Regions from separate parts of the Nonomuraea sp. IBHARD001 genome, predicted to be linked through region 2. Evidence: riboswitches for the same ligand, from Rfam matches in the RefSeq annotation. Region 2 holds a riboswitch; the other holds the start of a gene.
The links. A riboswitch is a leader RNA that binds a small molecule or an ion and turns the genes downstream of it on or off. The one in region 2 is predicted to bind glycine.
Positions count from the first base shown of each region.

Region 1: linked by a shared signal. The riboswitch ahead of gcvP (aminomethyl-transferring glycine dehydrogenase) and the one ahead of gcvT (glycine cleavage system aminomethyltransferase GcvT) in region 2 are both predicted to bind glycine.

Region 1 is NZ_JBWBBW010000002.1:4,147,793-4,163,072, reverse strand. Features, by position in the region: gene ACTWNK_RS20975 (hypothetical protein) at 1-783, opposite strand, end outside; gene ACTWNK_RS20970 (LuxR C-terminal-related transcriptional regulator) at 923-1,525, opposite strand; gene ACTWNK_RS20965 (sensor histidine kinase) at 1,557-2,702, opposite strand; gene ACTWNK_RS20960 (fibronectin type III domain-containing protein) at 2,857-3,987, shown strand; gene ACTWNK_RS20955 (hypothetical protein) at 4,056-4,379, shown strand; gene ACTWNK_RS20950 (hypothetical protein) at 4,376-4,570, shown strand; gene gcvP (aminomethyl-transferring glycine dehydrogenase) at 4,622-7,480, opposite strand; glycine riboswitch at 7,634-7,726, opposite strand; gene ACTWNK_RS20940 (MerR family transcriptional regulator) at 7,761-8,381, opposite strand; gene ACTWNK_RS20935 (bifunctional nuclease family protein) at 8,577-9,047, opposite strand; gene ftsR (transcriptional regulator FtsR) at 9,142-9,768, opposite strand; gene ACTWNK_RS20925 (FHA domain-containing protein) at 9,792-10,304, opposite strand; gene ACTWNK_RS20920 (sugar phosphate nucleotidyltransferase) at 10,572-13,070, opposite strand; gene clsA (cardiolipin synthase ClsA) at 13,074-13,667, opposite strand; gene ACTWNK_RS20910 (hypothetical protein) at 13,730-14,173, opposite strand; gene ACTWNK_RS20905 (hypothetical protein) at 14,196-14,720, opposite strand; gene ACTWNK_RS20900 (hypothetical protein) at 14,775-14,945, opposite strand; gene ACTWNK_RS20895 (hypothetical protein) at 14,948-15,280, opposite strand, start outside.
Region 2 is NZ_JBWBBW010000002.1:1,793,080-1,808,359, forward strand. Features, by position in the region: gene ACTWNK_RS10425 (sensor histidine kinase) at 1-499, opposite strand, end outside; gene ACTWNK_RS10430 (hypothetical protein) at 660-1,241, shown strand; tRNA gene ACTWNK_RS10435 (tRNA-Leu) at 1,257-1,330, opposite strand; gene bcp (thioredoxin-dependent thiol peroxidase) at 1,453-1,926, opposite strand; gene ACTWNK_RS10445 (DUF3618 domain-containing protein) at 2,028-2,354, shown strand; gene ACTWNK_RS10450 (amino acid deaminase/aldolase) at 2,441-3,628, opposite strand; gene ACTWNK_RS10455 (DUF6286 domain-containing protein) at 3,775-4,377, shown strand; gene ACTWNK_RS10460 (hypothetical protein) at 4,421-4,924, shown strand; gene ACTWNK_RS10465 (inositol monophosphatase family protein) at 4,938-5,843, opposite strand; gene ACTWNK_RS10470 (hypothetical protein) at 5,860-6,663, opposite strand; gene ACTWNK_RS10475 (hypothetical protein) at 7,179-7,394, shown strand; gene ACTWNK_RS10480 (hypothetical protein) at 7,452-7,907, shown strand; gene ACTWNK_RS10485 (L-serine ammonia-lyase) at 8,189-9,565, opposite strand; gene gcvH (glycine cleavage system protein GcvH) at 9,660-10,049, opposite strand; gene gcvT (glycine cleavage system aminomethyltransferase GcvT) at 10,046-11,131, opposite strand; glycine riboswitch at 11,264-11,361, opposite strand; gene ACTWNK_RS10500 (ATP-binding protein) at 11,585-13,594, shown strand; gene ACTWNK_RS10505 (gamma-glutamyl-gamma-aminobutyrate hydrolase family protein) at 13,591-14,301, opposite strand; gene ACTWNK_RS10510 (3-oxoacyl-ACP reductase) at 14,298-15,065, opposite strand; gene ACTWNK_RS10515 (aldehyde dehydrogenase family protein) at 15,072-15,280, opposite strand, start outside.

The DNA.
Region 1 (15,280 bases), 2.4 Mb from region 2:
GAGGCCGAAGGACCAGACGCGCGCGGCGTCGTCGGCGCGGCCTCGCAAGGGGAGGGTCCTGGCCAGGAGTTCGACGGCCAGGGCGGTGGGCTCGGGCTCGTCGCCCTCCTCCTCGACGGCGGCGGCGAACTCGGCGCATGCCTGCTCCAGCCTGGCGATGCCGAGCAGGACCCGCAGGCGTACCACGGCGGCGCTCCCGGCGGAGGCGCCCGACGGCTGGCCGCGTTCCTGTTCGAGTGCCACGCTGCCGAGCGCCGCGAGCACCACCTTGGCCGCCTCGTCCGGCTCGCCCTCCTCGATGAGCAGCTCGGCGAACTCCTGGGCCGCGGTGAGCGCGAGCACGGGGTCGGGCCCGGCGATGACCTCACGCCAGCCGCGTTCGGCCGCGCCGAGGTCGTCCTCGCCCAGCGCCAGCCTGGCCAGCGCCAGATGCGCCACCGGCAGGTAGGCGCGCGTGCCGAGACCGAGCACGGCCTGCCAGGCGGCCCGCGCCTGGTCGCTGCTGCCTTCGCGTTCGAATCCCCTGGCCAGCAGGCAGGCGGCCTGGGCGGCGTACTCGGGATGGCCGGTCGCCAGGGCCGCACGCGCGGCGCTCCTGGCTCCGTCCTGGTCGCCGGTGCCGTCCAGGACCATCGCCAGGCCGACCGCCGCCTGGGCGTGGTCGGGCGAGTCCGGATCGGCCGCGGGACCGGCCAGGATCTGGGCCGCCCGGTCGAGGTCACCGCTCTCGGCCAGCCGCCTCGCGGTGTCAAGTGGGGGGGTGTCGAGCTCGGGGGACGTCAAGAAAGCTCCTTCGACGACGATCATCCGAGCCTAACCAGAAACCCCGCCGCCGTCCCCTCACATGCCCATCCCGGACACGACTTTGCCACCCCTATAGCCGGACATGACCCCCACTCGAAGCCACCGCCCCGGCGGCCCCTCACTCCGCGTCCGGGTACCGGGTACGCGCCAGCCTGATCAGCTCCGAGCGCCGCTGCCGTCCGAGTTTCGCCCGGATGTTCTCCATATGCCGGTTGACGGTGCGCACCGCGATCCCGAGATCCTCGGCGATCTCCCGGTTGTCGTAGCCCTTGGCCAGGCACCGCAGCACCGACATCTCCCTGGGCGTCAGCTCCCCGGGATGCTGGAACTCGGCCACCAGCCTGGCCGCCACCACCGGCGGGAGCACCGGCCCCTCCAGCACCTGCTCGACCGCGCGGACCAGCTCGGCCGCCGTCGCGTCCTTGGTCACGCACCCGTCGGCGCCCGCCCGCACCGCGCGGACGACCTCCTCGACCGACGCCTGCGAGAACACCAGCACCTTGGGCCCGCGCGCGGCGGCGATGACGTCGAGCCCGGAGCCGCCGCCCTCCAGCGCCAGGTCGACCAGCAGGACGTCGGCGTCGTGCACGGCCAGCAGTTCGATCGCACCGGCCGCTGTGCCGCACTCGGCCACGACCTCGACCCTGTCGCTCGACGCCAGCCCGGCGCGCACCCCGTCACGGGTGAGCGGATGGTCCTCGACCAGGATGACCCGGATCACCTGCCGAGCATCGCACGCCCCCGCCCGCCCGTCACCCGCTCCCGTCGAGCGGCACCCACATCTCCACCTCGGTGCCGCTGCCCGGCCTGCTGCGCATGGTGACGCGCCCGCCGAGGCGTTCGATGCGCTCCCTGATGCTCACCCTGATGCCGAGCCGGTCGGGCCGCTCCAGCGTCTCGGGCCCGTAGCCGACGCCGTCGTCCCTGACGCTGACCGTGACGCCGCCCCGCTCCTGCAGCAGCGTCACCCACACCTGTCGCGCGCTGGCATGCCGTTCGACATTGGTCAGCGCCTCCTTCAGCGCCGCCACCACCTCGGCGGCGTGCCCGGCGGGCAGCATGACGGGCCCGGCCATCGTGAGCTGGACCGGCACACTGGCCTTGCCGGTGAGCATGCCGCGCACCGCCTGGCCGAGCGCGACCTGGCCCGGCGGCGTGCTCGCGGCCGACGGGTAGATCATCGAGCGCAGCGCCTCCTCCTGCAGCCCGAGGTCGGCCATGAGCGCACGCAGTTCGAGCGCCGACGCCGCCCCGCGCTCCGCGAGCTCACGCCCGGACCTGCGGATCCTGGCCAGGTGCTGGAGCACCTCGTCGTGCACGAGCCCGGCCAGGCGGCTGCGTTCCTCGGCCATGGCCGCACTGCGCGAGGAGCGTTCGGCATGGGCGACGAGCCGGGCGAGCTGCCCGGCCGACAGGCCGACGCTGACCCCGACCAGGAGGTACGCCAGGCTCTCGCCGATGATCTTGAGTGTCCTGAGATAGGAGATCGCCGCGAAGTCCACCCCGTTGACCGCATAGGCGAGCGGCGACATCAACGCCAGCGTCAGCCCCGCCAGCACTCCCCCGCGTACCTGGTAGAGCACGGCCCACGCCGCCACCGTCGCCATGGGATAGGCCCCGGCCAGCCACGGATGGCTGCCGAGCAGCTGCTGCGGCGCCAGGACCAGCCCGGAGGCCAGCACCAGCCCGGCCGAGACGACCAGGTCGATCACCAGCAACACGGTCGTACGGCGCGGCGCGGCGAACGTCAGCCAGCCGTTCCACACCAGCAGCGTCACCACGACGGCCACGGTCAGCCAGGGCCGCTCCTCCTGGTCGGCGTCCAGCGCGAGCAGCGCCGTCCACGCGAACGCCGCCCAGCGCAGCGCCAGCACGAGCAGCATGGGCGCGGGACGCATCGCATCGCCTCCGGATCGGGCCGGAACACCGCCCCGCCTTCCGGTGCCGGGCGATGATGAAGCCGTGGTATCTCCAGGGCCGTACTCCATTCAAGGCGACCCGCCGGGCCCGCGAGCCGCTTCGGGCGGTTGGAGCCCTCTGTCGCCGCCTGAGGTGGCCGAGGGGTTCGGCGCGCAGCTGGCCTGGTGGCAGCTCGGCTTCAGGCTCAGGGCCGAGGTCAGGGCTGCGGCGCGCGCGGGCACGGCGCATCACGACGCCGACGTGGCCCCGGTCGCCACGGCGTGGGCCAGGCTGCACGCGGGGGCGCGCTGGCCGTGGCGGCTGGCCAGGGTGGGGGTGCCCGCGTTCGTGGTCGGGCTGGCGCTGGCCGCGGTGCTGCACCTGCCAGGCGACCTGCCGGGCGAGCTCGCCGTCCTCCTGTCGTCCGGCCTGACCGCCGCGGCGGCACTGGCCTGGCTGCTGCGGCAGACGGCGCTGGCCGGGCGGCTGCTCGCCCTGGCCGACGGCGAGCGGCCCGGCGAAAGGCGCGAGGCGCGGCCGTGGTGGCAGGCGGCGGTGCTGTGCGTGCTGCTCCCGGCCAGTGCGTTCGCCGTGGTCAGGGCGATCCAGGCCGACCCGCCGCTGCAGGACGCCTGCCCCGGCTACCGGGTCGACGCCGCCCACGTGCGCGACTGGAACCCCGACTGGGGCTGTCCCGCCGGTGACACCGTCACGGCGGGCGGCCACCGGATCACCTACTTCCTCGCACACCACCTCTACCCGGCGGCGCTGCTGGCCCCGCGCGGCAGCCTGGTCGCCATGCCCACCGCCACCCTCGCCCTGTGGCTGCGCCGCCCGGAGCTGGGCGTGCCGACCGGCGAGGTGGTGACGTACGGCGACGGCACGGTGACGGTGTTCACGCGCGGCCACGTCCTGCAGCCGTCGCGCGGCGCGCCCGTGGCCGCCCCGGGGCCGTTCGCCCCGGTGGTGTCGGGCGTCGTGCCGTGCGAGCACCCCGACCGGCCGTGTGTGGTCTCGGCCGAGGTCGAGGGCACGACCGTACGGGTGACCTGGAGGTTCAGACCGGCCGACGTGTTCCAGATCGGCTATTTCGCCTTCGCCGACTCCGGAGCGCCGAGCGAGCACCGGGCCGTCGAGACGGGCGCGTTCGAGCAGGAGTTCACCGGGCTGCTGCCCGACGCCGTGTACTTCTTCTCCGTGCAGGCGTGCGACCGCCGTTTCGCCAGGCGCTCGGCCTGCACGCCGTACGGGCAGGAGGTGACGGTGCGCACCGGGCATGGGTGAGTTCACCCATGCGGGATGGGCCAACACGGCGGCTTGCGGGCGCGGGCCCGGCGGGCGAGCCTGGTGGGGTGCAGGAGAGAACGCTGCTGGTGCATGGTCTGTTCACACCCGCCGACGACGCGCACGGCGCCAGGTTCGTGGCCGAGCTGCCCGTGGGGCCCGGCTGCGACACGGCGGCGATCTCGGTCACCGCGACGCTCGGCGCGAGCCCGGCGCTGGAGTTCGTCGTCACCGCCGACTGGCAGCGCAACAACTCGATCGACGTGAGCTACCGGGGCCACGAGCTGCCGGTCGGGCGGGTCAATCTGGCCACCGAGGCGTGGCACCAGTGCACGGCGGGGCCCGGCCTCACGCTGACCGTGCGCAACTGCGTGCCGGGAGCACCCCGGTGACCCGCACCCAGCCGATCGAGCTGTGGCTGCGCCTGGACGAACGCCAGGTGCTGATCATGCTGCGGGTCGGTCAGGGCGTGGCGGAGCTGCGGGCGAGCGGCGACTTCGACGTCGCGGCCTTGGTCGCCGAAACGCTGCGGGCGGGCGTCCCCTCTGCGCCCGCCAGGGCGTTGCGCAAGGCCGGCGGCTGAGCGCGGGCACGGCGGCCGCGCGCGCCCGCGCCCGCCGTGCCCGTCCGGTGCTCAGTCCTCGTAGGCCTCCAGCGGCGGGCAGGAGCAGACGAGGTTGCGGTCGCCGTAGGCCTGGTCGATGCGGCGCACGGGCGAGAAGTACTTCCCCTCGCGCAGCGAAGGCAGCGGGTAGGCGGCCTCCGACCTGGAGTAGGGGTGGCTCCAGTCGTCGGCCACCAGCGAGTCCGCCGTGTGCGGCGCGTTGCGCAGCGGGTTGTCGGCCCGGTCGTAGCCGCCGGAGGCGACCTTGGCGATCTCGCCCCGGATGGCGACCATGGCCTCGACGAAGCGGTCGAGCTCGGCCAGGTCCTCGCTCTCGGTGGGCTCGATCATGAGCGTGCCCGCCACGGGGAAGGACATGGTCGGCGCGTGGAAGCCGTAGTCGATGAGCCGCTTGGCGACGTCGTCGACGGTGACGCCGGTCTCCTTGGTGATCTGACGCAGGTCGACGATGCACTCGTGCGCGACCAGCCCGCCCCGCCCGGTGTAGAGGACGGGGAAGTGCGGGGCCAGCCTGCGCGCCAGGTAGTTGGCCGACAGGATCGCCTGCTCGGTCGCCGCCTTGAGCCCGTCGCCCCCCATCATGCGCACATAGGCCCACGAGATCGGCAGAATACCCGCCGACCCGTACGGCGCCGCCGAGACCGGCCCGACGGGCGATCCGGGCTTGAGCGGGTGGCCGGGCAGGAAGTCGGCCAGATGGGCGCGTACCGCGACCGGGCCGACGCCGGGGCCGCCGCCGCCGTGCGGGATGCAGAAGGTCTTGTGCAGGTTCAGGTGCGAGACGTCGGCGCCGAACTCGCCGGGCTTGGCCAGGCCGACCAGGGCGTTGAGGTTGGCCCCGTCGACATAGACCTGGCCGCCGGCCTCGTGCACCTTGGCGCAGATCTCGGTGATGCTCTCCTCGTAGACGCCGTGCGTCGAGGGGTAGGTCACCATGATGGCGGCCAGGGCGTCGGCGTGCTTGCCGATCTTGGCGTCCAGGTCGGCGAGGTCGACGTTGCCGTTGTCGTCGCAGGCCACGACGACCACCCGCATGCCGGCCATGACGGCGCTGGCGGCGTTGGTGCCGTGGGCGGAGGACGGGATGAGGCAGACGTCGCGGTGCTCCTGCCCGGCCGCCCGGTGGTAGGCCCTGATCGCCAGCAGCCCGGCGAACTCGCCCTGCGATCCGGCGTTGGGCTGGATGGAGACGGCGTCGTAGCCGGTGACCTCGGCCAGCCAGGCCTCCAGCGTCCCGATCAGCTCGGCGTAGCCCGCAGCCTGCTCCTCGGGGGCGTAGGGGTGCACGGCCGCGAACTCGGGCCAGGTGATCGGCTCCATCTCGGTGGTCGCGTTGAGCTTCATCGTGCACGAGCCCAGCGGGATCATCGAGCGGTCGAGTGCGATGTCCTTGTCCTGCAGCCTGCGCAGGTAACGCAGCATGGCGGTCTCGGAGCGGTGGCTGTGGAAGACCGGGTGGGTGAGGTAGTCCGACTCGCGGACCAGCGACTGCGGCAGCGCGCCCAGGTCGTCGCGCTCGGCCAGGGCGGCCAGGTCGGCGGCGGCGCCGAAGGCGGCGGCGACCTGCTCCACGTCGGCCAGCGTGCTCTTCTCGTCGCAGGCGATGGAGATGTGGTCGGCGTCGGCCAGGTGCACGTTGATCCCGCGCGCGGCGGCCTCGGCCAGCACCTCGGCCGCCCGGCCGGGCACCCTGGCCAGCACGGTGTCGAAGAACTCGCCGTGCACGACCTCCACGCCACCGGCGCGCAGCCCCTCGGCCAGCGTCACGGCCAGGCGGTGGGTGCGGGCGGCGATGCGGCGCAGCCCCTCGGGGCCGTGGTAGACGGCGTACATCCCGGCGATGACGGCCAGCAGGACCTGGGCGGTGCAGATGTTGCTGGTGGCCTTCTCCCTGCGGATGTGCTGCTCGCGCGTCTGCAGGGCCAGCCGGTAGGCCGGGTCGCCGTCGGCGTCGAGCGAGACGCCGACCAGACGGCCGGGCATCTGCCGCTGCAGGCCCTCGCGCACGGCCATGAAGGCCGCGTGCGGCCCGCCGAACCCGAAGGGCACGCCGAAGCGCTGGGAGGAGCCGATCGCGATGTCGGCGCCGAGCTCGCCGGGCGAGGTGACGAGCGTGAGCGCCAGCAGGTCGGCGGCGGCCACGACGACGGCGCCCGCCTCGTGCGCCTGCTCGGCCACCGGGCGGAAGTCGCGCAGCCTGCCGCCCGCGCCGGGGTACTGCACCAGGACGCCGAAACACTCGGGCAGGTCCTCGTCCAGCGACTGCTCGCGCAGCGTGATGCCCAGCGGCTCGGCCCTGGTGGCCAGCACGGCCTTGGTCTGCGGGAGCGCGTCGGCGTCGACGACGAACACCTCGCTCTTGACCTTGCTCGCCCTGCGGGCCAGCGTCATCGCCTCGGCCGCGGCCGTGGCCTCGTCGAGCAGCGAGGCGCCCGCGACGTCGAGCCCGGTCAGGTCGGACACCACGGTCTGGAAGTTGATCAGCGCTTCGAGGCGGCCCTGCGAGATCTCGGGCTGGTAGGGCGTGTACGCGGTGTACCAGCCCGGGTTCTCCAGCAGGTTGCGGCGGATCACCGCGGGGGTGATCGTGTCGTGGTAGCCCAGGCCGATCATCGAGGTGAGCACCCTGTTGCGCCCGGCCAGCTCGCGCAGCTCCGCGATCGTCTCGCTCTCGCTGGCCGCGGCGGGGAGTTTGAGGCTGTCCTTGGCCCTGATCGCCTCGGGAACGGCCACGGCCACGAGGTCGGCGACCGACTCGAAGCCGACGGTCTCCAGCATCCTGGCCTGGTCGGCGTCGGAGGGACCGATGTGGCGGGTGGCGAATGCGGGCGCGCCGAGGGCGCTGAGGGGCGACGAAAGGTCGGTCATGGAGGTGCCTCCCGAGGGCTGTGGAGACCGGCGCCAGGGCGCGGGCGTAGGCCGGATCTCCCCCTCTGTCACCTCAACCTGAGAGCTTCACCCGTGAGGGCTTTCACCGTCGGTGAGACGCGCCTGGCGGGCGCGCCTGCTTTCCAGAGTTGCCTATCCCGAGCGGTACGGGTTGCCTGAGAGATTCCGGGGAGGGTTGCTCCTTCGGCGCCCCGGGCGGACCGGGGACTCTCCCGCACGGGGTCGTCAGCCTTGCTCCTAGGTTACCAGCGCCTCCGGATCAGCCGAGGCGGCGGGCGCGTCTGCGCTGGGCGAGCTCGTCAGCTGGGTGGTCGGCCGGGACTTCGTCCTCGACCGCCGCGCGTTCCCCCGGCAGCTCCGCGAGGGAGCCCTCGACCTCACGCCAGACCCGGCCGAGCGCGATGCCGAACACGCCCTGCCCTCCCTGGAGCAGGTCGATGACCTCGTCGGCCGACGTGCACTCGTAGACGCTGACTCCGTCGCTCATGAGGGTGATCTGCGCCAGGTCGCCCGATCCCCGCTCGCGCAGGTGGTGGACGGCCGTGCGGATCTGCTGCAGCGACACTCCGGTGTCGAGCAGGCGTTTGACCACCTTGAGCACCAGGATGTCGCGGAAGCTGTACAGGCGTTGCGAGCCTGAGCCCTGCGCCGCTCGTATCGTGGGCTCCACCAGTCCGGTGCGGGCCCAGTAGTCGAGCTGCCTGTAGGTGATACCGGCGGCCGCGCAGGCTGTGGGGCCGCGGTAGCCGATGTCGGCGGGCAGCGAAGAAGGCTGCTCGTCGAACAGCAGACCTTGTTCACCGGCACGCTGCCTCGCGCTTTCGCGCCGCACCGGATCTTCCTGGCCGGCCGTCTTTCCCTCGCCGCTGCTGACCGCCACGCGGACCTCCGGCTTTCTCTCATCCCGTGGTCTGATCTGGGGGTTCGTCAAGGACAACCACAGGGTTCACTTGAACCGTAGGACCGTGACCAACGTCAGTCAACGATCCTGCCCGGCGCGTCGTGAAGCGTAAATGCAATGAAATACCGGCCCCATGCCAGAGTACGGAGCCGCTTACCTCTTTCGAAGACTTAGCTACCCAGCGCGGCCGAAGTCCTCGGGCGAGATCGTGTCAAGGAACTCCCTGAACTTCTCGACCTCGTCCTCCTGGTCGTCCGGGATGATCACTCCGGCCTCCTGGACCACCTCCTCGCTGGCGAAGATGCGCGCACCGGTCCGCAGGGCCAGCGCGATGGAGTCCGACGGCCTGGCGCTGACCTCGACGCCGTTGGAGAAGACCAGGTCGGCGTAGAAGATGCCGTCGCGCAGGGCGACGATGTTGACGGTGCGCAGACTGACTCCCAGGGCGCTCAGCACGTCCCTGAACAGATCGTGGGTCAGCGGGCGAGGGGGTGGTTCGTCCGCCTGGGCCATGGCGATGGCCGTGGCCTCGTTCATCCCGATCCAGATGGGTAGGTATCGCTCTCCGTGCGCCTCCTTGAGCAGGACGATCGGCTGATTTGTAGGCATCTCAACCCGAACGCCCACGACCTCCATCTGCAACACGGGCTGCTCCGTATTTCGACTACCGCAATTGTTGGGCCGCACTACCGCAATTCAACGTAACACCCGAGGGGCGTGGAATGTCCCTGTGGGCCGGTCATCGACCGAGAACGCCCCTGACGCCGGTGCGCAGAAGCGCCGCGTGCAACTCCATGAGCAGGCCCGAAATCTCGCGGGCCGCCTGATCGGCCTCGCCGATCGCCCCGGGGGAACGTTTGCGCAACAGCGGGGCCACGGCCTGTTCGACCAGCCCGCTCTCGCGCTCGGCCGCCGCCCTGACCGCACGCAGATGCCGCGCGTGCAGCCCGAAGGCGGCCAGCGCGCCCACCGCACGTGCGATCTTCAGCGCGTCCTCGTCGTAGCGCCTGGCGACCGCCGCCAGCAGGCCGTAGTCCTCCAGCTCGGTGAGGGTCTCCTCGTCGAGCCCGGCCGACTCCAGCAGCTCGGCACGGCTCAGCCGCAGCTCCTGCTGCTCGCCGACGACCCTGGGCCTGGACAGCGCCTCGGCCATCTTGTCCTTGATCACCCGCAGCGGCAGGTAGTGGTCACGCTGCTCGGTGAGGATGTAACGCAGTTGCTCCACGTGGTGGTGGGTGAACTTGCGGTAACCCGAGGGGCTGCGCTCGGGTTCGATCAGCCCCTCGCCCTCCAGGAAACGGATCTTGGAGATCGTCACGTCGGGGAACTCGCCCTGCAGCAGGGCGAGCACCTCCCCGATGCTCATGTGTGAGCGTGCCGCCTGAGCGCTCATACGCCGGGGGTGCCCCGCATGAGAAACACGAGACGGAACTTGCCGATCTGCACCTCGTCCCCGGCGTGCAGCGGAACCTCCTCGATGCGCTCCCTGTTGACGTAGGTGCCGTTGAGGCTGCCGACGTCACGCACGGTGAAGCGACCGCCCGGGTGGCGATACCACTCCACGTGGCGGCGCGAGACGGTGATGTCGTCGAGGAAGATGTCGCTCTCCGGGTGACGGCCGGTGGTCGTCAGGTCGCGGTCGAGCAGGAACCTGCTGCCGGCGTTGGGGCCGCGCATGACGATGAGCAGCGCGGTGCCCGGCGCGAGGTTCTCCACTGCGGCGCGCTCGGCCAGGAGCGCCTCTCCTGTCTCCGCCTCATACGCCTCGATCCCGGCGACGGAGATCGTCGAGGTGGTGTCCCCCACGACCTCCATACGGGTCAGGGGTGACCCGCAGCGGGAGCAGAAACGGGCATCCTCGGGGTTGGCATGTCCGCACTGCGTGCAGTAGACGCTCGGCATCGACTGGCTCGGCCTCCTACCGCGAAGACGCGTTTCACGGTGCTCAGGGCGACGGCGTCCTGCTTCTTCGCTTCTCAAGTTGTTGGGTCGCTACGACTGCGAATGCCGCAACTTACGCTGATGAGACGCAAAGGTCAAGGCGGAACGCTGGACGACGGACTTGGACGGTGACAAAGTTACCGCCGAGCCGGTACCAAGGTCCATCCCACACGCGGGTTCGCCTTCTGACAACCCTTTTCCCGCTCCTGTTTACCCTCCGAACAACGTTCACCCCGCGGCCGCCGCAGCCTCCACGATCGCCGCCCACTCGGCGAGCAGCGCCTGGGCGGCGTCCACGTCCGGCCCCTCGGCCCACAGATGGGTCACCGGCGCGGCCGTCGCGGGCAGGACGAGCGCCCAGCTCCCGTCCTCCTCGACCACGCGCACCCCGTCCGTGGTGTCGATCACGCGCCCGCCCGCCGCCTCGATGACCGAGCGCATGACCGCGCCCTTGGCCGCCCACGGCGTCGGAACGGTCCTTTTGAGCAGCCTGGCCTCCGGGATGCGGGCGTCGATGCGGCTGAGCGAGAGCCGGGTGCGCGCGACCAGGCCGAGCAGGCGCAGGAAGGCCGCGAGCCCGTCGACGGTCGGTGCGAACTCCGGCACGATGAAGCCGCCCCTGCCGTCCCCGGCGAAGATCATGTTGCGCCTGCTCGCCGCCTCGGTGAGCGCGTCGAGCGCGGTGGAGGTCCACTGCACCTGCACGCCGTGGAAGCGCGAGACCTGCTCGGCCACCCGCGTGGTGCTGACCGGCAGCGCCACCTGGCCGCCTCGCCGCTCGGCGGCCACCAGGTCGAGCACGACCAGCAGGGCGCGCTCCTCGCTGATCAGCCTGCCCAGCTCGTCGACCAGGGCGATCCGCTCGCCCACCGGGTCGAAGCGCACACCGAAGGCCGCCCTCGACGAGCTGACGAGCTCCGACAGGCGCTGCAGGTCGCGGCGGCGCCCGGCGATCGTCTCGGCGGGCGAGGCGTCGTCGAGGCGGGCGTTGACGGTGAGCACGTCGACGCCGACCCGGCCGAGCAGGGCGGGCAGCACCAGGGAGGCGGTGCCTCCGGCGCAGTCCACGACGACCTTCATGTCGCTGACGCCGGAGATGTCCACGCGGCGCGCCAGCTCCTGGGCGTAGTTCTCCACCGCCCTGGCCGGGAAGCTCAGCCCGGCGATCTCGCCGGGGAAGGCGCGGCGGAACTCCTGGCGGGAGAAGACGCGCTCCAGCTTGCGCTGCGCGCCCGCGGCCAGGTCGGCGCCGCGCGCGTCCATGAACACGATGTCGACGCTCTGCGGGTCCCCCGCCGTCGTGCGCAGGGCGATGCCTCCGGCGGCATGGGCCTGGGAGGTGTGGAAGCGGGCCACGGGCAGCGCCGCCGCCTCCAGGTCGAGCACGTCGACGGCGCTCGCGGTGAGCGCGCTGATCACCGCGCGCTTGAGCGCGCGGGCCGCCCGCGAGGAGTCGCGCGAGGTGACGACCTTGTCGCCCTTGCGCAGCGTGGTGGCATAGGCGCTGGCCAGCCGTACGCACAGTTCGGGGGTGATCTCGACGTTGACCAGGCCGCTGACGCCGTTGGGGCCGAACAGGCTGCGCTGGCCGCGCGACTCCCAGATGACGGAGGTGTTGACGACGGCCCCGGCCTCGATGGTCTTGAAGGGATAGACCTTGACGCCGCTGGTGACGTACGCCTCGGCCTCGATGACGCACTCGTCGCCGACGACGGCGTTCTCCTCGATCCTGGCGCCGGTCATGATGTCGGTGTTCTTGCCGATCACGCAGCCGCGCAGGTGGGCGCTCGGCCCGACGTAGACGTTGTCGTGCACGACCGCGCGGTGCAGGAACGCGCCCTCGCGTACGACGGCGTTGCTGCCGAGCACGGTGAACTCGCGCAGTTCGGCGCCCGCCTCGACCTTGGCGTACGGGCCGATCACCAGCGGGCCCTTGAGCACGGCGTCGGGATCGACCGACGCGCCCTCGTGCACCCACACGCCCGGCGAGAGCTCGAATCCGCCGATCTCCACGCGTACCCGGCCCGACAGCGCGTCGGCCTGGGCCTTCAGGTAGCTCTCGTGCGTGCCGACGTCCTCCCAGTAGCCGTCGCTCACGTAGCCGAACAGCCGGGCGCCGCGTTCGAGGAGCCTGGGGAAGACGTCGGCGGCCCAGTCGACCGAGCGGCCCGGCTCGATCTCGTCGAGGATCTCCGGCTCCATGACGTAGATGCCGGTGTTGACGGTGTCGGAGAAGACCTGGCCCCAGGTGGGCTTCTCCAGGAAGCGCTGGACGCGGCCGTGCTCGTCGGCGATGACGATGCCGAACTCCAGCGGGTTGGGCACGCGCTTGAGGCCGACGGTGACCAGGGCGCGGTTGGCGCGGTGGAAGCGGATCATCTCCGACAGGTCGATGTCGGTGAGCGCGTCGCCCGAGATGACGAGGAAGCTGCCGTCACGCAGCCGGTCGGCGGCGTTCCTGACGCTTCCGGCGGTGCCGAGCGGGATGTCCTCGGTGGCGTAGTGCAGGCTCATCCCGAGTTCGTCGCCGTCGCCGAAGTAGGTGCGCACGAGGGCGGCCAGGAACTGCACGGTGACGACGGTCTCGGTCAGCCCGTGCCGTCGCAGCAGGAGCAGGACGTGCTCCATGATCGGGCGGTTGAGCACGGGCAGCAGTGGTTTGGGCTGGTTGGCCGTCATCGGCCGCAGCCGAGTGCCCTCCCCGCCCGCCATGACGACCGCCTTCACGGATCACCCCTTTGGCGCCTCTTCGACCGCTTTGACGAGCTGTCGCACCTGTACCACATACAGCACGGCGGCCCACCAGTACAGACCAGTGCCCCAGATGGCGAAGGCCCATCCGATGATCTGGGTGAACTCCTGGTACCAGGCGCCGGTGTGGGAGGCGAGGAAGAGCAGAGGGAAGGCGTACATCAGGTTGGCCATGGCGGCCTTGCCGAGGAAGTGCACGGGAAGCGCCTGGTAGCCGTGCCTGCGCAGCACGGGGAAGAACGCCCCGACGAACAGCTCCCTGGCCAGGATGACCGCCACCAGCCACCAGGGGATGATCTCGCGCAGCAGCAGGCCGAGCAGCGTCGCGAAGACGTAGAGCTTGTCGGCGGCCGGGTCGATGACGCGGCCCAGCCTGCTGGTCTGGTTCCACGCCCTGGCGATCTTGCCGTCCAGCCAGTCGGAGAACCCGGCCAGCATGAGCAGCGCGATGGCCCACCCGTCCGCCTTGGGACCGAGCACCAGCCACAGGAAAACCGGGACGCCGAGCAGGCGCAGGAAGCTCAGGATGTTGGGAACCGTCCAGATGCGGTCCTCGGCCGATGTCTCGCTCACGCTTGCGACCCTACTGCGTCCGATTCATCCCCAGCGTGTCACGCCACGACCGTTGTGCGTCGTCACGGCAGCCCGGCGGCCTTCAGCGTGCCCCTGAGCCAGCGTGGCGCACGCAGCCAGCCGGTGCGCTCGGCGTGCTCCTGGGCCGGGGTGAAGACCAGCACGCCCTTGCCCGCCCGGGGGTAGAGGTACTGCACGAGCGTGCCTTCGGGCCGTCCCGCCAGGTGCCAGGCGACCCGGTAGCGCGCCCCGAGCCTGCCCTTGGGCCGCTTGGCCGCGAACCTGGCGTGCGGGTACTCCGCGACCAGAGCGGCCAGTACGGCGGTGCCGAGCCGCAGGTCGTCCAGGCGCCTGTCCTGGGCCCTGGTGCCCGGCCGCACCTGGACGGGCGCGCTCAGCCCGGGGCCGGTGATGACGGCCGTGTCCGGCCCTTTGGCCAGCGCGGGAGCCGCGGGCACGAGTGTGAGCGCCAGCACGAGGGCCGGCAGCAGGAGCAGTCGTCTCATGGTGGTGATACCCGCTTCCCGTTCAGTAGGTTCCCCACGGCCACAGGGCCAGGGTGAGCGCGCCGAGCACGGCGAGCGTGGTGAGCGCCGCCAGCAGCCTGCGCCGGGCCCGCCACAGCTGACTCCACTCGCCGTCGTCGCTGTGCGTGATGCTCGCCGCCGCCATGATCCAGCGGGCCAGCGCGAAGCCGGTCCCGGCCAGCATCGCCCCGCCGAACGGCAGCGCCAGCACGGCCGCCGCCAGCACCAGGTGCGGCAGCGCCGAAGGCGAGTACGTGCGCATGCCGGTGCCCATCTCGAACCCGAACTGCACACCGCCGACCGCACGGCCCCGGTTGAGCACGTGCTCGGGCACCAGTCGCCGGTTCTCCGGCACCTTCAGCGAGATCACGCCGAACTCGCGCGACGCCACCACGACGCCGAGCACGGCCAGCACCGCCAGCCTGCCCTGCCAGGGCGTCAGCGCCTGCACGACGCCGCCGAGCACCGCCGCCACCAGCGCCACCGTCGAGGCGCCGAGCCAGAGTCCCAGTCCGAACCACGCCAAAGCCCCCTTACCGCGCCAGACCGACGCGCCCAGCAGAAATGCCGAGTTGTGGCTTCAAGTGCTGCCGGAGTTGGCGTACCCGGCGTTCAGCCCGGCCCACAGCGCCAGCAGCGGCGCCAGAGCGGGCACGAGCGCCGGCACCGCCGTACCCGCGACGACGGGTACGGCGAGCGCCAGCGGGTGCAGGGCCAGGCGTCGCAGCGCCCGGCCCCTTCCGGCCGCCATGCTCACAGGCGGCACATCGCGATCGTCAGGTCGGTGTGGTAGGTGCCGTCGCGCCAGGTGACCTTGGTGAAGCCGTCCGAGCAGCGGTAGGTGCCGCCGTTGTAGGTCCAGCGCCAGGCGTTCTTCGTCGGGTAGCCGCAGTAGTCGTCGACCCGGTAGGCGTAGTACTTCTCCTGGTCGGACTGGCCGGCGTTGTGGGTGCGGTTGCCCTCGAAGTGGCGCTGGTTGGAGTTGCACGGGTTCGCGCCGCGCCGCCAGCCGCCGAAGCAGACGGCGGGGCCGCCCCACCAGTTGGCGCTCTGCTGGGTGTAGCCGCCGCTGCCGTAGGCGTCGGA
Region 2 (15,280 bases):
GGCCTTCGAGGTATCTCCTTCGCATGCTGGCGTAGATGCCGGAGATCCAGATCGTCATCGGGATGACCGACATCGCGACGAACACACTCAGCCGAGGCGTCTCCACATGGCTGAGCCCGAGGAAGACGCCCAGCTCGGTGACCAGCAGCGAGGCCACCGCCCACGGCCGTGAGCTGCGCGAGGCGACGGAGTACATCGCCACCAGCACGGCGACGTTCGGCGCCAGCGGCTCGGTGCCGGACAGCCACTGCGCGAAGCTGGTCAGCGCGATGACGGCGTAGACGGCACGCGGATGGGTGCTGCGCCACAGCAGCGGCGCGAGCAGCAGCACGCACAGCATCGCGTACCCGGCCACGTCGAGGATCTCACGCCCCTCGGGCGGCTGCGCGCCGATGTAGGTCAGCCCGAACAGCAGGCAGAAGGCGACCAGCGGCGTCATGAGCAGGACGTCGACCAGCCTGGTGTGGCGCCGGGACCAGGCGCGAATGCTGCCGAACACACCATCAGGCTACGTACGGGCAGAGGATGCGCCTTCCACCCATAGGTGGAGGTGCGCATACGACTGTGGTCGCACATCGGCCGTGCTTACGCGGTCCTTACGGCCCGTTGGGCAGAGTCTGTATTGGGAGCGCCTTCGGGGCGAGTAAAGGGAGATCGTGATGGCGGATCATGATCGTGATGCCGGGTCGCGCGGCGAAGAGGAAGCGTCGCGCGACCCATTGGCCGAGCAGGCCACCGTACCCGAGCAACCGGTCCACGGGCGCCCGGACCCCGACCCGCAGGCCTCGCCGCCGCGGCCGTCGGAGACCGGACCCGTGGCCGGCTCCCGCCAACCTCCGGGCGGCGCCGGTGACCGTGTGCCGCCGCGTGACGGGTTCGGCGAGTTCGCGCGCAGGCACTCGACGCAGCTGGTCGGGGTCGGGCTGATCGCCCTGCTGGTCGGCGCGGTGCTCGGCGGGGCCGGTGTGATCATCCTGGGTGGGCTCTTCGATCGGCTCGGGCCTCGCGGTGGGCACGAGGTGATGCGCGAGTGGCGAGGGCACGCGCCCTTCGACCGCGGAATGCCCCGTGGCAGGGGTCAGGCGGAGTTCTGCTCGTCGAACCCGGAGGGCGGCTGGTATTGCGTCATGCCGCGTGAGGATCGGTTCTTCCCGCCGCCGGGCCGGATCATGCCCCCGCAGCCGCCGTCCGCTCCCAGCCCCGGCCCGGTGAGCCCTAGTCCGAGCAGCACGGGCACCTGAGCGAGCGGGCGCACGTGGGGCCGGTGGGATTCGAACCCACACTGTAAGGCACCTAAAGCCTTCGCCTCCTGCCGTTGGGCTACGGCCCCTCTACGCCTTGCCGCCCTGCCCGGCGGGGGTGTCAGCCCCTTGCCGGACGCCCTGATCTTACAGCCCAACGCCTCATGGCGACCACGCGTTCGCCCCGCCGCCGCGAGACGGCGGGGCCCGCTCAGGCCAGGCCGAGCTTCTTCTTCAGCGAGGCCACGTGACCCGTCGCCTTCACGTTGTAGAGCGCCAGCTCGATCTTGCCGTCGCCGTCGATCACGAAGGTCGAGCGGATGACGCCGACGACTTCCTTGCCGTAGAGCTTCTTGGGCCCGTAGGCGCCGTAGGCCTTGTGCACGTCGAGGTCCGGGTCGGACAGCAGCGGGAAGGTCAGCGCGTCGTGCTCGGCGAACGCGCGCAGCTTCTCCGGCTTGTCCTTCGACACGCCCAGCACCACGAACCCGGAATCGGTCAACTGCCCCAGGTTGTCGCGGAAGTCGCACGCCTGCTTGGTGCAGCCTGGCGTCATCGCGGCTGGGTAGAAGTACACGATGACACGCTTGCCCCGGTAGGCGGCCAGCGACACGGGGTCGCCCTCTGCTGCGGGTAGCGTGAAGTCGGGCGCGGCGTCGCCGGGTGCGAGCTTGGTTTCGGTCACGAACTCCTCCTGAGGTTCCGTGGCCAACCTACCGGCCTGCCCGGCGTGCCGTACGTTGGTGCGACCTGACAGACTGATCACTTGACCACGAGGGGAGTGCCATGTCCGACATCGATCCCGATGAGCTGGAGCGGCGGATCGCGCAGACGCGCACGGAGCTGGCGCAGACGGTGGACGCCATCGCCGACCGGGTGAGTCCCAAGCGGGTCGCCGAGCGCGGCGTGGCCAAGGTCAAGTCCGACGTGGGGCAGTTCGTCGCCTCGGTCGGCGACCTGGTGGGCGTCACGCCGAGGCCGGTCACCTTCGGCGACGACCCGGACGACCTGTGGGACGACGAGCGGCCGAACCTGGCGCCGTTGCTGATCGGCGTGGGGGCCGTGCTCGTGGTGGGGGCCGCGATCGTGCTGTTCCGACGCCGCCGCCGATAGGCTCGGCAGCCCGTTCGGCCGGTCGCTCAGAGCCGATCGCTCAGAGCCGGTCGCTCAGAGGGCCGGTCGCTCAGAGGGCCGGTCGCTCAGAGGAAGGTCCTGCCCTCGCCGCGGTAGGTCGGGACCTCGTCCACGCGCTCGTCGCCGTCCACCAGATGCAGGCTCGCGAACCGCTCGCACATCTCGCCCGCCTTGGCGTGCCTGAACCACACCCTGTCGCCGACGCGCAGGTCGTGCGCGGCCTGCCCGAGCAGCGGCGTCTGCACCTCGCCCGCCCCCTCGTCCGGCGCGTAGGTCAGCCCCGCAGGAAGGTACGGCTGGGGCAGCCTGCTCGGGCCCGCCGCGCCGGAGGCGGGGTACCCGCCGCCCAGCACGGTCACGACGCCGGGCGACGGCCGCCTGACGACCGGCAGGGCGAACAGCGCGGCCGGCCTGCCGGTGAAGGCGCTGTAGTGGTCGAACAGCCTGGGATGGAAGAATCCCGATCCGGCCGCGACCTCGGTGATCGCCTTCTCGCGCACGGTCCGCTCGATGCTGCCGGTGCCGCCGCCGTTGACGAACTCCAGGTCGGCATGCTGCCTGACGGCATTGACGATACGGCCTCGCCGTACGATCAGCTCTCTGGCCGAGCGGCTCTGCATGAGTCTGACAACGCGGCTCATGGCGGCGTTGCCGGGCACCTCGTCGCCCACGCCCGCGATCTGCGCCTCGTAGGCCATGAGCCCGGCCAGCCTGAACCCGGGGCGCTCGGCGACGGCGGCGGCGAGGTCGGCGGCCTGCTCGGGCTCGCGTACGGGCGATCGCAGGGCGCCTGCCCTGAACCTGCCGCCGAACGCGACATATCCGGCGTCGATGTCGAGGCTGAGCCTGATCTCGTGGTGGCCCGGCGGCAGCGCCTCCTCGATGAAGTCGAGGTGTTCCAGCCTGTCGACGGTGACGGTGATCTCGCGTGCCGCCCTGGCGTCGGCCCCGAGCTCGGCCAGCGCCGCACGGTCGGCCGTGGGATAGGCGACCAGCACGTCGGTGTGCCCGCACGCGACCAGCCACAACGCCTCGGGCAGGGTGAAGGCCATGATGCCGCTGAAGCCGTCCATCGCCAGGATGCGTTCGAGCACGGCCCGGCTCCTGATCGACTTGCTGGCCACCCTGATCGGCTTGCCCGCCGCCCGCCGTACCAGGTCGGTGGCGTTGGAGCGCAGCGCTGCCAGGTCGAGGATGGCGAAGGGGGCCTCCAGGTCGGCGGTCACCCGGTCATAGCGCTGGCGGTCGTCCATAGCAGCAGCGTAACGGGCTGATGTCCGGTTGAACATGAGTGGGTGTCACATTAACTCCCTCGCCGTCCATCCTTTTCCCAGCATCGGGCAAAACACCGGCGGCGCATCTGCCGCTGTGCTCGCCCGTCCGTGTACTCCTGGGCGATGTGACGACCACACTGCAGCAGATCCGGCCGAGCGCCTATGCCGAGGAGACACCGCGCCGCAGGTCCAGCCGTACCCTCAGACCCGCACGCACCCCCGCGGGCGTGGGCGTCGCACTCGCCAGCACCGCCGCGCTCGGCCTGACCGTGGTCGAGGTCGTCGCGAGGCTCATGGACAAGCCGATCGGCCTGCTTCCCGTCGACCAGGCGCTCGCGCTCGCCGGATCGCACACCTGGGAGGAGCCCCTGCTGTCGGCCGGAGCCGCCGTCGTGGCCGCCGCCGGAGCCGCCCTCGTCACGCTCGCACTCGTACCCGGCCGGTCGCGTCTGGTGCCTCTGGAGACCTCCGACCCGCTCATCGTCATCGGCATCACCCGCTCCGGCCTGCGCCGTACCCTGCGCTCCGTCGCCCAGCAGGTCGAAGGCGTGGACAAGGCCAAGGTACGGCTGCGCCGCCGCCTCATCGAGGTCACCGTCGTCACCCGCGCCGAACGCACCGGCGTCGTGCTCCGGCAGGTCGGTACGGCGGTCGGGGATCGGCTCAACGGGCTCGGGGCGCTGTGCGGGGGAGAGGTCGTGGTGCGGTTGCGGAGGAAAGGGCTGTGAGGGCGGGGGCCGCGATCGTCGGATGGTGTGGGAAGGGGCTTGTGTGAAGCAGTACACGGGTAATCGCTGGGGGCTCGGCATCGTGGGAGGCGTCCTGCTGCTGCTCGGCGCCTACGCCTGGCTACGCGGCCAGGGCCGCCTGCCCGGCCTGCCGCCCGGGACCCGCCTCCTGCCCGCCAAGACCGCGGCCGCCGTCGCCGCCCACCCCTGGTCGATGTGGGTGGCGTCCCTGGCCATGGTCCTGCTCGCCCTGCTGGCCCTGCGCTGGCTCCTGCTGGCCCTCGGCTGGGGCCGCCTCGGCGTCCGCACCGGCACCGGCACCGCCCTGCTGTGCGTCGGCCTCAAGGACATCGACGGCATGGGCCGGGCGACCGTACGCGTGGTCGGCGACGTCGACCGCCTCCGCATCGGGGTGACCTGCCCGGCCTCGGCGGACGCGGGAAGCGTGGTGGGCAAACTCGACCGCGAGATCGTCGGCCGCATCCGCCGAGAGGTCTGCGACGACGCCCTGGGCGCGGTCGTACGGGTACACGTGTCACGCCGGTAGGGTGCCGTGCGACTCAGGTCAAGGCCTCGACAATCGAATGCGCCAAGGGCAGGGACGACGCCGCGACGAACTTGTGGCGATCGTCCATGGCGGCCACGATCTCGGCGACCGACGTGAACCCGTAGTCCAGTGGAACGGTGTCACCTCGCAGGTCCACCACGACGCCTCCCGCCGCGTTCAGGATGTAGTGGCCGGGGGCGAGGTCCCATACGGCGAAGCCCTTGTTGAACTCGATCACCGAGTCGGTGAGCCCGGCCGCCACGTGGCACAGGCTGATGGAGCCGAAGTCCACACCGATGCGCCCTCGGCCCGACCGCCCGAGCTCCTCGAACAATCGGCTCTGCCCGGCCAATGCCGTGAACCGGCCGGGCTTCATCAGGAAATTGGTCACCAGTGCCTCCTGGAGAGGCGCGAATCGGTTCAGGCGCAGAGCATGGCGGGTTCCGTCGCGCTCCAGCAGCCAGGCATGGTCTCGCCCGTCCTCGTCCCGCGCGGCGAGATACAGCTGAAGCTCATGAAAGATGTCGCCCACCGCCGCGGCCACCGGACGTCGCAGGCTCCGGGAGTAGACCATCACGTGTGTGTAGCCGAAGAGGGAACGCACGGCCATCTCACTGGTGTCCAGTGGATCGACGAGCACGCAGAGGTCCGGGTCGGAGGCGGTGCCGACGATCTGAGGATCGGCTTCCTCGGAGGCGTAGACGAAGGAGGGAAAGATATCCGTGAGCAGTTCCCGATATCGCTCGTGCAGCTGAAGGTCGAAGGCCGACAGGAAGTTGCCGGCATGGCGGGAATTGGCGAGATCGGCATGGTCTCCGGTCAGAGCCGCCTTGATCAATTGCGGTCGGATCTCCCCGATCAGGGTGGTGACCAGCCTGGCGAGGTCCTCGGCGATGCCGGGCATCGGACGGTGCGACATGGGTGGCCTCCTGATGTCAACGTAGCTCCAAGGGCGGTTCGAGCCCCGGAGGGCTCATCGTGGCGGCTATGAAGACCGCCTTGAAGTCGGCGGCTCGCATGATCGCCGCCCCGGTCAGGTCGTCGAAACCGGCCACTGCGAGGTCGCGTTCTTTCGTCATGGCCCCGAACACGGCGAAATAGATCTCCGCTCCCGGATATCGGTCGCGGATCTTCTTGGCAATGAATCCCACGACGTCCGCGTGCTTGACCTCGAAGTCGGTGAGAACGACCGAAGGGGCCTCGGGAAGGTCCGGATAAACCGAGGCCGGGTCGAGGGTGATGGAGTCACGGCTGGTGTTGCACTTGAGATAGCCGATGGGACACCTTCCGAATTGGGCCGACGCGAGAAATGTCGCCATCACCAGTCCTGCCTCGTTGATTCCGAAACAGGCGTCGACGTCGAGGCGTCGCCCGACATTCTTTATCTGGTGTATCAGCCGTTCCACTCCGAAGCCGAAGGAGGCCCAGTTCAGGCTCAGCAATTGTCCGGGATCGGGGTTGGGAAGGGAGCGGACCAGCCTGTTCGCATTGTCGTGCTCCGGCGTCGGCGCGGCGAGCACGAAATCCGAGCCTATGTCGGTGGCGTTCCCGGCGTGTCGCCGCAGTCCGGGAACGGGTGACGGCACGCGGACCGGGTGATCGGCCGTGGTGAATCTCCGCAGGGACAGCCGGTCCTCGGGGGCGAGGCGTTCGTATGCCCCGGCGACCAGGTCGCTGGGGGAGAGCTGTTCGTCGGCGATGCCGAGCGGCCCTCGGCCGTACGCCATGGCGAGGATCACCAGGGTGGAGAAGGTCGGCGGCGATCCCGCGCGCCCGCGCGTCCGAGCCCAGGTTTCCCAGGTGTTGATGGATGTGCCACCCAATCCCGTGGTGTTCCCCGTGACCTCGTTGTATCGGGTTGCGGCTTGATCCTGGGACAGTGCGCAGACGTAACGATGAGCCTGAAGGCTGGGTATGTCCGGGTGTCGAGTCATCAACTCGATTGCTGCGGCCTTTACTGATTTGGCGTCTTGCCATAGCTGCTGTCCAATTCGAGCCAGTTCGCGACCCCGCGCCTGAGGACTGACTCCAAGACGTTTCTGGGTTGACACCCCACATCCCTCCGGATTCACGAGCAGATTACCCATTCCGATGGGCGGCTGCTCGGGAATCTGCCGTCCGGCCAGGTCGGAGTTACCGCCATTCCCGAGCGCCCTCCGACCTCCTCGCAGGTGTGCGTGCCGACCTCGGAGTTCTACCGTCGGGAGGTGCCTCCACGTATGTCCACCAGCCCGTCGAGAGATGAGGACGCCCGATGAATCTCTACATGGCCGACACGCGAGACGCCGTCCTGGTCCCGCTGTGCGGCGGCAATCAGCAGGAGGAGGAGATGGACTCCTGCCTCACGTTCGCCCGCATCCCCGGCATCGAGGACGCGTACCTGCTGGGCGACTCCAAGCTGCCCGGCGCGACCCTGCGCTTCACCGGCGCCGAGCTGCGAGCAGCAGGCGTCGACACCAGTCACATCTAGCTCGACACCGTCCATGCCTCCGTCCGGAAGGGCGGAGGCCTGTCTTGAGGGGAAGGCATGCCGAACGTCGCAGCCGTCAGGGTAGGCCACTGGCATGCCTACCAGTGGGCCGGGCAGGGCAGGGAGCGCGAGCAGGAGTCGCTGCGCCGCCCGTCCGCCGACGCGGCCGCCCAGGCCGCGTTCCTGGCCTCGCCTCTGCCGCCCAATCGGACCTGCGACTGGCTGCTGAAGGGCCGGACGCAGATCAAGGCCACCTTCCACGAGGTGGACGAGGCGGTGATGTGGCTGGAGAGCCAGTGGCACGGCTACTGCGGGCGGATGCCGAGCCATCGGGACAACCGGCTGGGCCACCGCGAGCAGTTCCAGCACCGCGTCAAGAACGCCCGGGTGAGCCTGCCGGGGCAGGTGGATGTCCAGTGGGGCGACTGGCTGGAGGGCGGAGCCTTCATCAGCACGGCCGTGATCTGCTGCCCCAACTTCCATGCTGCTCATCGATGCCCGGTCGGCTCATGACGGGGACCTCACGTCTTGCGCGAGGTGACCCCTGCCTGCCCGGCCAGGCGCTCGGGGCCGCTGCCGAGCAGACAGGGGTCACTCGCAGTGGTAGCGAGCCTGCAAGATCTGTCGATCCGCCACCTGCCAATGGACGTAGTCCTCCCAGCTCTGGCTGGTGAAAGCCACCTTAATCGCGTGGTCTCGTCACCGACCAAGTCGTGCTGCTCGTATCGTCCGCCGAGAGCCTCCTGGTAGGACCTGATCAACCGGCGGGCGGCGCCCAGGAGGCACGCCCGCCTTCAGCACTCGATGATGTTGACCGCCAGTCCCCCCCGTGACGTCTCCTTGTACTTGTCGAGCATGTCGCGGCCGGTGGCCTTCATCGTGCGGATGGCCTTGTCCAGGGAGACGAAGTGCTGGCCGTCGCCTCGCAGGGCGATGCGGGCGGCGGTGATCGCCTTGATGGAGGCGACGGCGTTGCGTTCGATGCAGGGGATCTGGACCAGGCCGCCGATGGGGTCGCAGGTCAGGCCGAGGTTGTGTTCGATGCCGATCTCGGCGGCGTTCTCCACCTGTTCGGGGGTGCCGCCGAGTACCTCGGTGAGGCCGGCGGCGGCCATCGAGCAGGCGGAGCCGACCTCGCCCTGGCAGCCGACCTCGGCGCCGGAGATGGAGGCGTTCTCCTTGAACAGCACGCCGATCGCGGCGGCCGTCAGCAGGAAGCGTACGACGCCGTCGGTGTCGGCCTGCGGGATGAAGCGGGAGTAGTAGGTGAGCACGGCGGGGATGATGCCGGCCGCGCCGTTGGTGGGGGCGGTGACGACGCGCCCGCCGGAGGCGTTCTCCTCGTTGACGGCCAGGGCGAACAGCGACACCCAGTCCATGGTCTGCAGCGGGTCCTTCTCGGGCGCCTCGATCTGCAGCCGACGGTAGAGCTTGTTGGCCCGGCGCTTGACCTTGAGTCCGCCGGGCAGCACGCCCTCCTGGGCGATGCCGCGCTGGACGCATTCGGACATGACGCGCCAGATGTTGAGCAGTTCGTCGCGGATCTGCTGGGCCGATCGGCCGAACGCCTTCTCGTTCTCCAGCATCAGCCCGGAGACGGAGAGCCCGGTCTCCGAGCACAGGGCGAGCAGTTCGTGCGCGGTCGTGAAGGGGTAGGGCAGGACGGTGTCGTCCTGTTTGATGCGGTCGGCGCCGGTGGCGTTCTCGTCGACGACGAAGCCGCCGCCGACCGAGAAGTACACCTTCTCGCGCAGGGGGTGGCCGTCGTCGGTGAAGGCGGTGAAGCGCATGCCGTTGGGGTGTTCGGGCAGCGAGATCTTGCGTTCGAACACGAGGTGCTCGCCGACGACGAAGTCGATCTCGTGCTGGCCGTACAGGCGGATCCTGCCGGTGGTGCGCATGTCGGCCATGCGGGCCTCTACGGTGTCGACGTCGACGAGTTCGGGCTTGTCGCCCGAGAGGCCGAGCAGGACGGCCTTGTCGCTGCCGTGGCCCTTGCCGGTCAGGCCGAGCGAGCCGTACAGGATGCAGTCGACGCGGGCGGTCTTCTCCAGCAGGCCGTCCTCGTGCAGGCCCCTGGCGAACTTGTGTGCCGCGGCCATGGGGCCACCGGTGTGCGAGCTGGACGGGCCGATGCCGATCTTGAAGAGGTCGAAGACGCTGATCGCCATTGATGTGCGCCTTTCAGGCGGCGAAGGGGAAGCGTGCGGCCGGGGCCGGCCGGCTGGTGGAGCTCTCTCCAGAGTAACGGCCCCGGCCGAAAAGTCAGGAAGCGCCCGACGTCAGTGCCGAGTACTCCTCGGCCGTCAGCAGGTCCTCGGGGTCGCTGCTCAGGCGGACGCGGAACATCCAGCCGTCGCCGTAGGGCTCGGAGTTCACCAGGTCGGGCTTGTCGGCCACCTCCTGGTTCACCTCGACGATCTCACCGCTGACGGGGGCGTAGATCTCGCTGACCGACTTGGTCGACTCGACCTCGCCGATGGAGTCCCCGGCCTCGACGGTGGAGCCCTGCTCAGGCAGCTGTACGAAGACCACGTCGCCCAGGGCCTCGGCCGCGAAAGCGGTGATGCCGACGGTCACCGTGCGACCGTCGTCGAGACCGCTCACCCACTCGTGCTCCTTGGTGTAGCTCAGCTCGTCAGGGATGGTGCTCATTTCTTCCTCCTGTAAAAGGGCAGCTCCACCAGGTCTACAGCCTCTTGGCTGCCCCGGATGTCGACGGCCAGACCTTCGGTGGCGTCGGTGTCCACGTAAGCCATGGCGATCGGCCTGCCCAGGGACTGGGACGGCGCTCCGCTGGTGACCTCGCCGACAACGGCGCCGTTCTTCGTGACCGCGTACCCGTGGCGGGGTACCCGGCGGCCCGTCGCGACCAGGCCGACCAGGCGGCGGCGCGGCGGGAGGTCCTTCAACGGCTCAAGAGCGGCGCGGCCCACGAAGTCGCCCGGCTTCTCGAACTTCACCACACGCCCGAGCCCGGCGTCGAACGGCGTCAGCGCCGTGCTCAGCTCGTTGCCGTAGAGCGGCATACCGGCTTCGAGCCTGAGGGTGTCGCGACTGGACAGCCCGGCCGGAATCAGCCCGTACGGCTCGCCCGCCTCGGTCAGCGCCTGCCAGAGCGCCACGGCGTCGGCGCCCGCGACGAACAGCTCGAAGCCGTCCTCGCCGGTGTAGCCGGTCCTGGCGATCAGCGCCTGGACCCCGGCGACGACGCCGGGCAGCCCCGCGTAGTACTTCAGACCGGCCAGATCGGCGTCGGTGAGCCCGGCCAGGATCTCCTGCGCGCGCGGACCCTGTACGGCGATGAGCGCCCACTGGTCGGAGCGGTCCTCGACGACCGCGTCGAAGTCCTTGGCCCGCTCCAGCAGCTCGGCCGCGACCAGCTCGTAGTTGGAGGCGTTGGCGACGACCATGAACTCCTCGTCGGCCAGCCGGTAGACGATGAGGTCGTCCAGCACACCGCCCGCCTCGTTGACGATCATGGTGTAGCGGGCCCGGCCGGGGTCGAGCGCGGACAGATGGCCGACCAGCGCGTAGTCGAGCGCCTGTCCCGCCTGCGGCCCGGTGAGGTGGATCTCGCCCATGTGGGAGAGGTCGAACAGGCCGGCCGCGGTGCGGACGGCGTTGTGCTCGGCGGACTCGCTGCCGTAACGCAGCGGCATCAGCCAGCCGGCGAAGTCGGTCAGCGTCGCGCCGAGACTCTCGTGGACGTCTCGCAACGGTGTCGGTCGGGACATTGTTCGCACCTCAGAAAGGGTCGGATGCCAGGATCCTCCCCCTCTGTCATCGGTGCCTGAGAGCTTCGCCCGGATTTTGGCCGGACTTTCACCTTCGGCGAGGCCCACAGGGCCTGCTTTCCAGAGGTCACCCTGGCCCGTACGGTCCTTTGCCTTGAGAGGTTCGCGGGGAGGGCTTGCTCCTTCAGGGGACCTGACCGGATGTCAGGACGCTCTCCCGCACGGGTTCATCGGTGTCGGAACCCAGACTAGTGGGCTCGATGGGTCCGGCGAAATCCCCACGAGGGCGACTGTCGTGCCTCCTGTGGCCCTGACCTCGGAGACAGGCCTTTCCGCAGGCCGCTGTTTGTCGGGCGATACGTGGTTACCATTCGGTAAGCACTGCGCGGCCAGTCATCGCGGGAGGACAGTGTGATCGGTACTGCGGGCCACGGGCGAGTGGGGAACCTACCCGTGGAGACGACGAGTTTCGTCGGCAGGTCGAGGGAGCTGGCCGACGCGGCCGAGCTGCTCGGTCACGAACGCCTCGTGACGCTGACAGGAGTCGGCGGGGTCGGCAAGACCAGGCTCGCCCTCCGGGTGGCCACAGGACAGGCGGAGGCGCATCCCGACGGGGTCTGGCTGGTGGAGCTGTCGGCGCTCAGGGAGGCGAGCCTGCTGGCGCACACCGTCGCCAGCACGGTCGGGGTGACGCCGGAGGCCACGCGGTCACAGGCCAGGGCGCTCGGCGACTACCTGGCGGGCAGGCGTGCGCTGATCGTGCTCGACACCTGCGAGCATCTCGTCGGCCCCTGCGCCAGGCTGGCCGACGCGCTGCTGCGGGCCGCGCCCGGCCTGCGGCTGCTGGTCACCAGCAGGCAGCCGCTGCGCGCGACGGGTGAGCACGTGCTGGCCGTGCACCCGATGCCGGTGGAGGCTCCGGCGGGCGGGCCCGAGGGGGCGGTCACGCTGTTCGCCGAGCGGGCGGGCGCCGTCAGGCCGGGGTTCACGGCCGGGGAGGCGGTGTGGCGGCTGTGCCACAAGCTCGACGGCATCCCGCTCGCCATCGAACTGGCTGCGGCGCACCTGCGCACGGTGTCGGCGGACGAACTGCTGACCACACTCGGCGAGAGACTGGCCTCCGGCGACGGGGAGCGGCCTTCGTCCAGGCACAGGACGATGCGCACCGCGATCGGCTGGAGCCACGAGCTGTGCACGCCGCTGGAGCGGCTGCTGTGGGCCAGGCTCTCGGTCTTCCACGGCGACTTCGGGGCCGAGGCGGCGCTGACCGTGTGCGCGCACGCCCCGCTGACCCCGCGCCTGGCCGAGCAGGCGCTGGCCTCGCTGGTCGACAAGTCGATCGTGCGCGCGCTCGACGACGGGCGCTATCGCATGCTCGACACCATCAGGGCATACGGCGCCGGATGGCTGCGCGAGCTCGGTCTGGCCACCGACATGCGGCGCAGGCACCGCGACTTCTACCTGGGCCTGGCCCGATGGTTCCACGCCGAGTGGAAGGGCCCGGACCAGGTGGGCTGGTCGCGCCGGATGTCGAGGGAGCTGCCCAATCTGCGGGCGGCGTTCGGGCACTGCTGGTCCGACCCGGACGACTACGCGGCGGGCCTGGACCTGGCCACCAGCCTGGTCTACTTCTGGGTGGCGTGCGGCCATCTGCACGAGGGCAGGCACCAGCTCGGCAACGCCCTGGCCCGCTGCCCCGAGCCGGGCGGCACGCGTACCTCGGCGTTGTGGGCCTACGCGCTGGTGACGATGATCCAGGGCGACCACGACACGGCGGGCCGCCTGCTCACCGAGGCCGTGGCCGCGGCGGCCGAGCAGGGCGACGTGACCGCGGGCGCCTACGCGCACACGATGCGGGCCCTGCTGGCCGTGCTCAGGGGCGATCTCGGCGAGGCCATGAGGATCGCCGAGGAGGCGGCGGCCATCCACAGGAAGCTCGGCGACCCCGGGTTCGGCGTGCTGATCTCCCAGTCGGCCGGAGCGCTGGCCCTGGTGATGCAGGGCACCGACCTGTGTGCGGCCGAGCGTCTGGTCGAGGCGATGTGGCGAGGCGCGGACGCCTTCGGCGGGCACTGGCTGCGCTCCTACGCCGACCACCACATGAGCGGTGTACGGCTGCAGCGGGGCGACCTGGACGGAGCGGCCGGACTGGCCCGCCGATGCCTGGCCACCAAGTGGAGCATGCGCGACATGCTGGGCACCGCGCTCGCCCTCGACATGCTGGCCAGGATCGCCGTGGCCGGACAGGAGGGCAAGGCGGCGGCCGTGGCGCTGGGGCTGTCGCAGCAGGTGTGGGACAGGCAGGGCGCGGTCTCCATGAACGCGCCAGGCCTGACCGCCCTGCGCCGGGAGTGCGCGGGATCGGCCCGGCGCCTGGCGGGTGAGGAGGCCTACGAGGCCGCGTTCCGCTTCGGCGCCGAACGCGACCTCGACGAGGCGATCACCGCACTGTCGACGCCCTAGGCCGTGCCGTCGCGCCGATCGCGGGCCGCGGCGACCAGCGCCTCGAACAGCGTGCCGTCGTCGCCCGCCTCCGGGTGCCACTGCACGGCCAGGGCGAAGGTGGCGGCGTCGAGCTCGACGGCCTCGACGGTGCCGTCACCGGCGACGGCCGAGACCGTGAGGCCTTCGCCGAGCCTGTCGATGGCCTGGTGGTGGTAGTGCCTGACGACCTGCTCGCCCTCCAGCAGCTTGGCCAGCCTGGTGCCGTCGGCCGGGTGCACCGGCATCAGGCCGAACTCGGCGGGCGCGGGCGCGTGATCGGTGTGGCCGGTCACGTCGGGCAGGTGCTGGTGCAGCGAGCCGCCCAGGCTGACGTTGAGCACCTGCAGCCCCCTGCACACGCCGAGGAAGGGCAGGTCGGCCTCCAGCGCCGCACTCATCAGCCCGAACTCGGACGCGTCGCGGAACTCGCGGATGTAGCCGGTCTGCTCATGAGGTTCGGCCTGGTAGCGGGCGGGGTCGATGTCGCCGCCACCCGCGATGATCAGTCCGTCCAGCCTGGAGATCAGGTCGGCGGGCGTGCCGATCGGCGGGATCATGACGGGCTGGCCGCCCGCCCGCACGATGTGCTCGATGTACATGAAGGGCAGCAGGGCGGTCGGCAGGTCCCAGACCGTGAAGCGCGCGGGTTCGACGTAGCACGTGACGCCGATGACGGGCCTGCTCATGACAGCGGGGTGACATAGGCGCCGGAGATGCCTCCGTCGACGAGGAACTCAGAGCCCGTGATGAACGAGGCGTCGTCGGAGGCCAGGAAGGCCACCGCCGCCGCGATCTCGCTCGCCTCGGCGAACCTGCCGACGGGGATGTGCACCAGGCGGCGCTGGGCCCGCTCCTGGTCCTTGGCGAACAGCTCCTGCAGCAACGGCGTGTTGACCGGCCCCGGGCACAGGGCGTTGACCCGGATGCCCTCCCGTGCGAACTGCACGCCGAGCTCGCGCGACATGGCGAGCACGCCGCCCTTGGACGCGGTGTAGGAGACCTGTGAGGTGGCCGACCCCATCACCGCGACGAACGAGGCCGTGTTGATGATCGAGCCCTTGCCCTGGCGCCGCATGTAGGGGATGACGTACTTGCAGCACAGGTAGACGCTGGTCAGGTTCACCTCCTGCACCCTGCGCCAGGCGTCGAGACCGGTGGTGAGGATCGAGTCGTCGTCCGGCGGTGAGATCCCGGCGTTGTTGAAGGCGATGTCCACACTGCCGTAGGCGTCGAACGCCGTCTCGTACATCCGGACGACGTCGGCCTCGCTGGTCACGTCGGCCTTGACGAACAGCCCGCCGACCTCGGCCGCGGCGGCGGCGCCCGTGGTCTCGTCGAGGTCGGCGCAGACCACCTTGGCGCCCTCCTGGGCGAACCTGTGCGCGGTGGCCAGGCCTATCCCGCTCCCGGCGCCGGTGATGACGGCGACGCGATCCTGCAAACGCTGCATGTTTCCCTACTCCGATGCGATGAAGACGTTCTTGGTCTCGGTGAAGGCGCTCAACGCGTCAGGACCGAGCTCCCTGCCGAGGCCCGACTGCTTGAATCCGCCGAACGGCGTCCAGTAGCGGACCGACGAGTGCGAGTTGACGCTCAGGTTGCCCGCCTCGACCGCACGCGCCACCCGCAACGCCCTGCCGACGTCACGGGTCCAGATGGAGCCGC